DNA from 2 places in the Streptomyces sp. NPDC052036 genome. Region 1 is predicted to be linked to the other one. Evidence: riboswitches for the same ligand, from Rfam matches in the RefSeq annotation. Region 1 holds a riboswitch; the other holds the start of a gene.
What was found. Region 1 has a riboswitch for S-adenosylmethionine ahead of AB0L95_RS29155 (aminotransferase class V-fold PLP-dependent enzyme). Riboswitches for the same ligand answer to the same signal wherever they lie in the genome.

Region 2: it holds a riboswitch for S-adenosylmethionine, as region 1 does, so the genes downstream of both, AB0L95_RS17370 (amino acid ABC transporter permease) here and AB0L95_RS29155 (aminotransferase class V-fold PLP-dependent enzyme) in region 1, are expected to answer to the same signal.

Annotation. Positions count from the first base shown of each region.
Region 1 is NZ_JBFAWW010000026.1:37,697-42,064, forward strand. Features, by position in the region: gene AB0L95_RS29145 (ubiquinol-cytochrome c reductase cytochrome b subunit) at 1-770, shown strand, start outside; gene trpD (anthranilate phosphoribosyltransferase) at 906-1,970, shown strand; SAM riboswitch class IV at 2,113-2,229, shown strand; gene AB0L95_RS29155 (aminotransferase class V-fold PLP-dependent enzyme) at 2,434-3,795, shown strand; gene AB0L95_RS29160 (Lrp/AsnC ligand binding domain-containing protein) at 3,843-4,124, opposite strand; gene AB0L95_RS29165 (hypothetical protein) at 4,245-4,368, opposite strand, start outside.
Region 2 is NZ_JBFAWW010000011.1:33,991-38,358, forward strand. Features, by position in the region: gene AB0L95_RS17360 (ABC transporter substrate-binding protein) at 1-457, opposite strand, end outside; gene AB0L95_RS17365 (amino acid ABC transporter ATP-binding protein) at 505-1,290, opposite strand; gene AB0L95_RS17370 (amino acid ABC transporter permease) at 1,287-2,267, opposite strand; SAM riboswitch class IV at 2,601-2,710, opposite strand; gene AB0L95_RS17375 (glutathione S-transferase C-terminal domain-containing protein) at 2,797-3,681, opposite strand; gene AB0L95_RS17380 (hypothetical protein) at 3,798-3,920, opposite strand; gene AB0L95_RS17385 (MarR family transcriptional regulator) at 4,095-4,368, shown strand, end outside.

The DNA.
Region 1 (4,368 bases):
ACCCGATCTGGGCCATCGGCCCCTACCGTCCGGACCAGGTCTCCACGGGTGCCCAGCCCGACTGGTACATGGGCCAGGCCGAGGGTCTCATCCGTGCCATGCCCGGCTGGGAGATCAACATCTGGGGCCACACGCTCGTCCTGGGTGTGTTCATCCCGCTGCTGCTCTTCCCGCTGACCCTCGCCGCCATCGGTGCCTACCCCTTCATCGAGTCCTGGATCACCGGCGACAAGCGCGAGCACCACATCCTGGACCGCCCGCGCAACGCGCCGACGCGTACGGCCTTCGGTGCCGCGTGGATCTCCTGGTACTTCGTGATGCTGCTGGGTGGCGGCAACGACATCTGGGCCACGCACTTCCACCTGTCGATCAACTCGATCACCTGGTTCGTCCGCATCGCCTTCTTCGTGTTGCCGGTGCTCGTGTTCATCGTCACCAAGCGGATCTGCCTCGGCCTCCAGCGCCGCGACCACGACAAGGTGCTGCACGGCCGCGAGTCGGGCATCATCAAGCGGCTGCCGCACGGTGAGTTCATCGAGGTCCACGAGCCGCTCAGCCAGGAGCAGCTGCACACGCTCACGGCGCACGAGCAGTACAAGCCGGTCGAGATCGGCCCGACGGTCGACGAGAACGGCGTCGAGCGGAAGGTCAAGGGCTCGGAGAAGCTGCGTGCCCGGTTGAGCAACGCCTACTACGGGGACGACAACCAGATCCCCAAGCCCACGGTCGAGGAGTACAAGGAGATCACGAGCGGCCACGGCCACCACTGATCGCTGCGCGCGCCACGCCACGGTCGAAGGGCCCCGTCCAGATCCGGACGGGGCCCTTTGCCGTGCCCGGGGCTGGATAGGGTGGACCTGTTCGAGAAATGTGTCCCGGCCGGGACACCGACCCAGGAGCGGCTTATGAGCGCTGTGAACCCCGCTGGAGGCGACACCGCGGCGGGCCGTTCCTGGCCCCGGGTGCTGAACGCCCTGCTGGACGGCCGTGACCAGAGCGTGGACGACACGGCCTGGGCGATGGACCGGATCATGCGCGGCGAGGCGACGGACGCGCAGATCGCCGCCTTCGTCGTCGCGCTGCGGGCGAAGGGCGAGACGGTCGACGAGATCACGGGGCTCGTGCGAGCGATGTACGCGCACGCGAACGTGATCGAGGTACCGGGTCCGTCGGTCGACATCGTCGGTACGGGCGGTGACGGCGCGAAGACGGTCAACATCTCCACGATGTCGTCGATCGTGGTGGCCGGCACGGGGGCGAAGGTCGTCAAGCACGGCAACCGGGCCGCGTCGTCCGCGTCCGGCTCCTCGGACGTGCTGGAGAAGCTCGGCATCAATCTGGACCTCACCCCGCGGCGGACGGCCGAGGTGGCCGAGGAGGCCGGGATCACCATCTGCTTCGCGGTGAAGTTCCACCCCGCGCTGCGGCATGTGGCCGCGGCGCGCGGCCAGCTCGGGATCCGTACGACGTTCAACGTGCTGGGCCCGCTGACCAACCCCGCGCGGGTGAAGGCCCAGGCGGTGGGTGTCGCGGACCCGCGGATGGCGCCGATCGTGGCGGGGGTCCTCGCCGAACGCGGGAACTCGTCCCTGGTCTTCCGCGGCGACGACGGACTGGACGAGCTGACCACGACCTCGACGTCCCGGGTCTGGGTGGTCCGCGACGGCAAGGTCACCGAGGAGACCTTCGACCCCCGGGACGTCGGCATCGAGCTGGTGCCGGTGGAGGCGCTGCGCGGGGCTGACGCCTCCTACAACGCCGATGTGGCGCGGCGCCTGCTGGACGGGGAGACCGGGCCGGTGCGGGACGCGGTGCTGCTGAACTCGGCGGCGGCGCTGGTGGCCCTGGAGCCCACCGGTGCGCCTCTGGCCGAGCAGCTGCGGGCCGGGATGGAGAAGGCGAGGGAGTCGATCGACTCGGGCGCCGCGAAGCGGTCCCTGGAGCGTTGGGTGGCCGCGAGCCACCGGTGAGCCCCGGGGCGAGGGGGGGGGAGCGCGGCACGGCCGGGCTCCCCCCCTCGCCCATGCCGTCGCCGCCGGGACGGACGACGTATGTCCCGGCATCCGGACAGATGTTGCGGGCGGCCGATCATGTCACGTAGCGTCCTGCCCAGGTCATGAGCGACAGCCACTCGGCCCCGGCCGGCTGTCCGGCAACCCTCCGTCCGTGGCGGGGTGCCCCGGGTGAAGACCAGGCCGTAGGCAGCGAGGTCTACGGCAAGCGCGGACCCCTCACACGCCGTGGATGAGCGTGGGGCCGGGGGTCCTGGTCGTTCGAGGGAGCCTTCTCCGTGAGCAAGCGAATGCGCTAGGGCCGCAGAGCCCCGCCTCCGCATCCCCTTTTCACCCTTTTCCCGTGCCGTCGAGGCAGCCGCGCGCCCTTGCGCGAGTCCTCCGGTGCGGTGATCCCCTCTGCCTTCACGGGAGTGCACCCATGTCTGTCTCCACCTTTGCCGCCGACCAGTCCGTTTGTGCCCCGCTGCCCGTTCTGGGCAGGGATGTCAGCGTCCCGCTCGTCACGGGCGGCACCGTCACCTACGCCGCGCTCGACTACGCGGCCAGCGCCCCGGCGTTGCAGCGGGTCTGGGACGACGTGGCGGCGTACGCGCCGTACTACGGCAGCGTCCACCGCGGCGCCGGGTATCTGTCGCAGCTGTCCACCGACCTCTTCGAGAACGCCCGCAGGACCGTCGCCGCCTTCCTGGACTGCCGCGAGGACGACCAGGTGATCTTCACCCGGTCCACCACCGACTCGCTCAACCTCCTCGCCGCCGCCCTGCCGGCCGACTGCCAGGTCTTCGTCTTCGAGACCGAGCACCATGCCTCGCTGCTGCCCTGGCGGGACGCCCGGGTCACGGTCCTCGACGCCCCGCGCACCCCGCAGCAGGCGGTGCGGACCCTGGAGGGCGCCCTCGCGGACCGCGACCCCCACGGACCGGCCCTCGTCTGCGTCACCGGTGCCTCCAACGTCACCGGCGAGCTGTGGCCCGTACACGAGCTGGCGGAGGCCGCCCATGCGCACGGCGCCCGGGTCGTCCTGGACGCCGCCCAGCTGGCCCCGCACCACCCGGTGTCGGTCAGGGACCTCGGGGTGGACTGGGTCGCGTTCTCCGGCCACAAGCTCTACGCCCCCTTCGGCTCCGGCGTGCTGGCGGGCCGCGCCGACTGGCTGCGCGCGGCCGAGCCCTACCTCGCGGGCGGCGGCGCCAGCCGCAGGGTGACCCGGCGGGCGGACGGGGGAGTGGACGTCGACTGGCACGAGAGCGCCGCGCGGCACGAGGCCGGCTCGCCCAATGTGATCGGGGCCTACTCCATCGCCTCGGCCTGCAAGGCCCTCACGGAAGCGGGCTTCGACGCGCTCGTCGCCCGTGAGCAGTACCTCGTCCGCAGGGTCCGGGAAGGACTCGCGGGGATCCCGGAGGTCAAGGTGCTCTCCCTCTTCGGCGACGACGCGCCCCGTGTCGGCGTCCTCTCGTTCGTCGTCGAGGGCTGGAACAGCTCCCACTTCGCCGCCGCGCTCTCCGCCGAGTACGGCATCGGCGTGCGCGACGGCCTGTTCTGCGCCCATCCGCTGGTGCGCACCCTGCTGGGCGGCGACCCGGGTACCCAGGGCGAGTGCGGCGCCCCCGAGGCCGCGCCCGGCGAGCGCTCCCTGAACGCGATCCGCGTCAGCTTCGGCGCGGGCACGCCCGACGAGCATGTGGAGCGTTTCGTCCGGGCGGTCGGGGAACTGGTCCGGGAGGGCGCGCGGTGGACGTACCGTACGCAGGACGGGCGTTGCGTCCCGGCGGTCTGACGCCCCTGACCGGTCGGCCGGCGGACTCCTCTAGTTGTCGAGCCCGATCAGTTGTCGAGCCCGATCGCGAATGCCGCCTCCAGGTCGTGCTGGGAGTACGTGCGGAAGGCGACGTGGGTGTCCGTGGCCAGCACACCCGGGATCTTGCTGATCCGGCCGGGGATGACGTCCGCGAGGTCGTCGTGGGCGTGAACCCGGACCATGGCGATGAGGTCGTACGTGCCGGTGACGGAGAAGACCTCGCTGACGGAGTCCAGCGCGGCGATCGACTCGGCGATCTCGGGGATCCGGTCCACGCTGGTCTTGATGAGCACGATCGCAGTGATCACGGCTGGCTGTCTCCCTAGGTGCACGCTCGGACTGTCACTCTAAGACCTGCTCCACCGCTCACCAACAGACTGTCCCGGCGGTGCGGTCTCCCGCACCGCCGGGACACGTCCGGCGCCGCGTCAGCCGGCCAGTTCCTTCAAGGAGGTGTGCAGCGTCTCGCGCAGGCGCGCCATCTGCTCCTCGCCGTAGGTCCAGCTGTCGTACTCGTTCTGCACCAGCAGCCGCCCGCCGAAGCTCGCGACC
Region 2 (4,368 bases), on a different contig from region 1:
TGGAGAAGGCGATGTCCACCTTGCCGCTGTCGATGCCGACGAAGAGGTTCTCCCACGTCGAGTTCTTCACCTCGGGCTTGAGCCCGAGAACAGCGGCCACCAGACGTCCGAGGTCGGGTTCGGCGCCGGTGAGCGACTTCTGGTCGCTGCCCACGTACGCCAGGGGCGGGAAGCCGGAGGGCAGCGCCCCGACGCCGATCTCCAGGGTGCCTCTCTTGCGCAGGGCCGCGGGCAGCTCGGCACTGATCGACTTCACCTCGGACACCTTCAACGTGGTCTGCCGGGCCGCGCCGTTGGAGAGCCGCCCCACGGTGACCGTGCCGGGGGGCGCGCCGCCCGTGGTGGTGGCGGCGTCGCTGTCGCCCCCGCAGGCGGCGAGCCCGGCGGCGAGGGTGACGACGGCGGTGCCCGCGGTGAGGCCGCGGCGCAGACGGATACGGAGACTGAGGGTACGCATGAGTGTCCTTGTTCGGTGAAGGGTGATGGGGAGGAGCGGAGGCGAGGTCAGAGCACCTTGCTCAGGAAGTCCCGGGTGCGCTCGTGCCGCGGGTGGTCGAGAACCTGGGCGGGCGGCCCCTGTTCGACGATCCGGCCGCCGTCCATGAAGACCACCCGGTCGGCGACCTCGCGGGCGAAGCCGATCTCGTGGGTGACGATGACGAGGGTGGTGCCGCCGCGGGCCAGGTCCTTGATGACAGCGAGCACCTCGCCGACGAGTTCCGGGTCGAGGGCGGAGGTGGGTTCGTCGAAGAGGATGACTCCGGGACGCAGCGCGAGCGCGCGGGCGATGGCCACACGCTGCTGCTGACCGCCCGACAACTGCCGGGGATACGCCCGCGCCCGGTCCGCGAGCCCGACCCTCCCCAGCAGGCCACGGGCCAGTTCCTCGGCCTCGGGCCGGCTCAGCGCGCCGGTCGCGACGGGGGCGGCGGTCACGTTGTCCAGCACGGTCAGATGCGGGAAGAGGTTGAAGTTCTGGAAGACGAACCCGATACGGCTGCGCTGGGCCAGGATCGTCCGCTCGCTCAGCTCCTTCAGGTGGTGGCCGTGCCGACGCACACCGATGGGTTCGCCGTTCACGCTGACATGGCCGCGTTCGGGCTTCTCCAGGTGGTTGATCACCCGCAGCAGCGTCGACTTGCCGGAGCCGGACGGGCCGAGGATCACGGTCACCTCGCCCGGGCGTACGGTCAACTCGATGCCGTTCAGCACCCGGTGGGCGCCGAAGGACTTGTGCACGTCGTGGACCTCGACGGCGGCGGGACGGGTCGAAGGAGTCTCGGTGGTCATACGGCGGCCTCCTTGCGCGCGCGTTCCCGCAGGTCGCGAAGACCGTCGCGGAGTCGGTGGAACGGGGTCGGCGGCAGGGACCGGGTGGCGCCCCGGGCGTAGTGCCGCTCGACGTAGAACTGGACGACCGACACGAGGCTCGTGAGGATCAGGTACCAGACGGTGACGACCAGCAGCAGCGGGACGATGTCGCCGGGGTAGGTGCTGCCCATGGTCTGCGCGGCGCCGAACAGATCCAGCAGCGAGACGTAGAACACCAGCGAGGTGCCCTTGATCAGGCCGATCAACTGGTTGACGTAGGCGGGGACGATGGACCTGAGGGCCTGGGGAAGGACGATCCTGCGGAACTGGTAGCCCCTGGGCAGCCCGAGGGCCGCGGCCGCCTCGTGCTGGCCCTGGTCGACGGAGAGGATGCCGCCGCGGACGACCTCCGCGGCGTAGGCGGCCTCGTTCAGGCTCAGGCCGACGACGGCGACGGTCATGTCGGTGGCGAGCCGCGACTCGTCGAAGGTGAGGAAGGCCGGGCCGAAGGGCACGCCGATGCTCAAGGTCTTGTACAGCGCGCTGAAGTTGTACAGGAAGATCAGCACCACGATCAGGGGTACGGAACGCAGCGCCCACACATAGGTCCAGCTCACCGCGCGCAGTACGGGGCTCCGGGAGAGCCGGGCCAGGGCGAGGAGGACTCCGCCGAGCAGGCCCAGTACCGCGCTGAGCGCGGTCACTTCGAGGGTGATGAGCAGTCCGTCGAGAAGGGTGGGGCGGAGGAACCAGTAGGCGAAGCGGTCCCACTGGTAGAAGGGGTTGGACACCAGTCCATGGACGAACTGGGCCACCAGCACGAGCACGACGGCGGTGGCGAGCAGGCGGCCCGGCCGGCGCAGGGGCAGCACCCGCTGGGCCGTCGGGGGCCCCGCGCTGGTGGCATCGGGCGGTGGCGGGGCGAGGGACACGGCGGCGCCGAGGGGTTCACTCATGACAGGCTCCAGCGGAGTCGGACACCCCGGGCGGCGCGCGCGACCGCACGGCCCGGCGGCAAGGGCGGCGGCCGAGTGAGGGGGCGTGGGAGGCGCACGGGACCGGGTGCGGGACGGAAACGTGGGCGCACCGCGGCAGCGGTGCGCGTCAGGGAGGGGAAACGCCGTCAGCCGTGACAGCGGGCAGAGCCCGGGGTGGTACACAGTGCGCTGTTGACGCGGAGGAGGTCGACGGAGCGGTTCGTGCACAGCAGGACGCAGCCCCGGGGCCGCGAAGCGGCTGTCCTCGAAGCTGCGTACATCACTGCCACCGTCACTCTTCCGGCCCGTGGGGCCACGCGCTTACCGAAACGTCATCCGGTCGGGTCGTCACCTGGGGCACCCCACCGCGGAGCGAGGGTTGCCGGTCAGCAAGCCAGGGCTTGTCGCTGACGCTCATGACCTTCTGGGCGCTAGTTAAGACAGGCGCCTGAAGCGCTGTCAATGTGCGTCCGTCAGGTGATACGTGTGCGGGAGCGCCGGCTCCGCATCAACAGGAGGCGGCTGCCGTGCGGTTGGGGACATGTGCCGCCCAGTCGAGGATCTGCACGGCCGCGCCCGCGGCCTCGAGCCCGCGGCAGTGCATGTGATGCCGGCGGGCGATTCCGTCGAGGTCGAGGTGCGGGCCGAAGGCGGGGTGGGCGACCAGTCGACGGGCGTAGGCCCACAGCTGCGGATACCCGGCCACACGGTGCACCGCGGCGGCGTCCAGATGCCAGCGGTGCACGGTGTCGAGCTGCACCAGACTGACCCACAACTCCACGTCGGCGGCCGTGAGTTGGTCGCCCAGAAGGTATTCCTGGTAGGCCAGTCGGCCGTCCAGCGACCGCAGGGTGCGCAGCAGCGAGGTGAGTGCGGCGCCCCGCTCCTCGTCGTCGGCGTCGGCGCGTCCGGCGCGCTGGGCGGTCGCGTCGATGCCCTGGGCGCACAGACGCCGGACGCCCTCGATCTCCCTGCCGGCGCCCTTCGGCCAGAGCCCGGGGCGCCCTCCGCCGAAGCGGCGTGCCAGGTCGCGCATGATGTCCGGGGCGTGTGTGCTGACGATACGGCCCGACCAGTCGTCGCTCAGCACCGGCGCCACGGCCGCTCCGGAGTAGCGATGGGCGCTCGCCTCGTACAGCGGGCGCAGCGCGGAGTGTTCGCCGCCGGGTCCGTCGGGCACTGTGGGCAGCAGGGTGACGGGCAGGACCTCGTCGAGGCCGAGCAGGCTGTGGGTGATGGCGATCCGCAGACAGTCCGGACAGGACGGCGACAGGTGGAGGCGGTAGCGGCGCGGTACGGCGTAGTGGCCGCTGCGGGCGTCGCGGCCGATCCTGCCCCGGAAGGCGGGGGCGGGACGGGCGAGCGGGAGTGCGGTCGGGGCAGGGGCGGACATGTCTCTCCCAGGGGGTTCGGTCGCGCGAGGGTGTGGTGGGTGGCGGCCCACGGGCGGGCGGCGCTCCCCGCATGCGGGGCGGGACGGGACGGGCTTGCGGACCGGGCGCCGCCGGTTCAGCGCAGGGGAGCGGACGCGCTGCAGACACGCAGCAGGTCGATGTGACGGCGGGAGGTCAGAAGGAGGGACTGCCGACGGGTGCGGTGCACACGGCCGAGGGCCGGCTCCAGGCGTCCCATACTTCCCTACCTGTTCACTAGGAAATCCCTACTGGAGTGTCGATCGGGCTCCCGCCGGCGTCAAGAGGGCGGTCCACGGAGCGAGAGCGACGTGCAGATGCGCAATTGGGGTGGATTGGGGTGGTTGGCTCTGTTCTCGGAGCCGTCGATGGACGGCCAGTAGACTGGGGAACCATGGCCGCCTCCCCCGCCCCCGATGACCAGCCCGGACCCGACGGGACGGACAAGGACGGGCTGCTGCCGGCCGAACTGCGCGCCTGGATGCGGCTGCTGGCCGCGGCCGGAACCATCGAGCAGCGACTGCACTCCCAGGTGAAGGACGCCCTCGGGGTCTCCCACGACGAGTTCCTGGTGCTGTGCCTGCTGGCCGACCAGCCGGGCGCGGCCCTGCGGATGACCCGGATCGCCGAGTTGCTGGGCCGCCCCAAGACCCGGCTGACCTACCAGA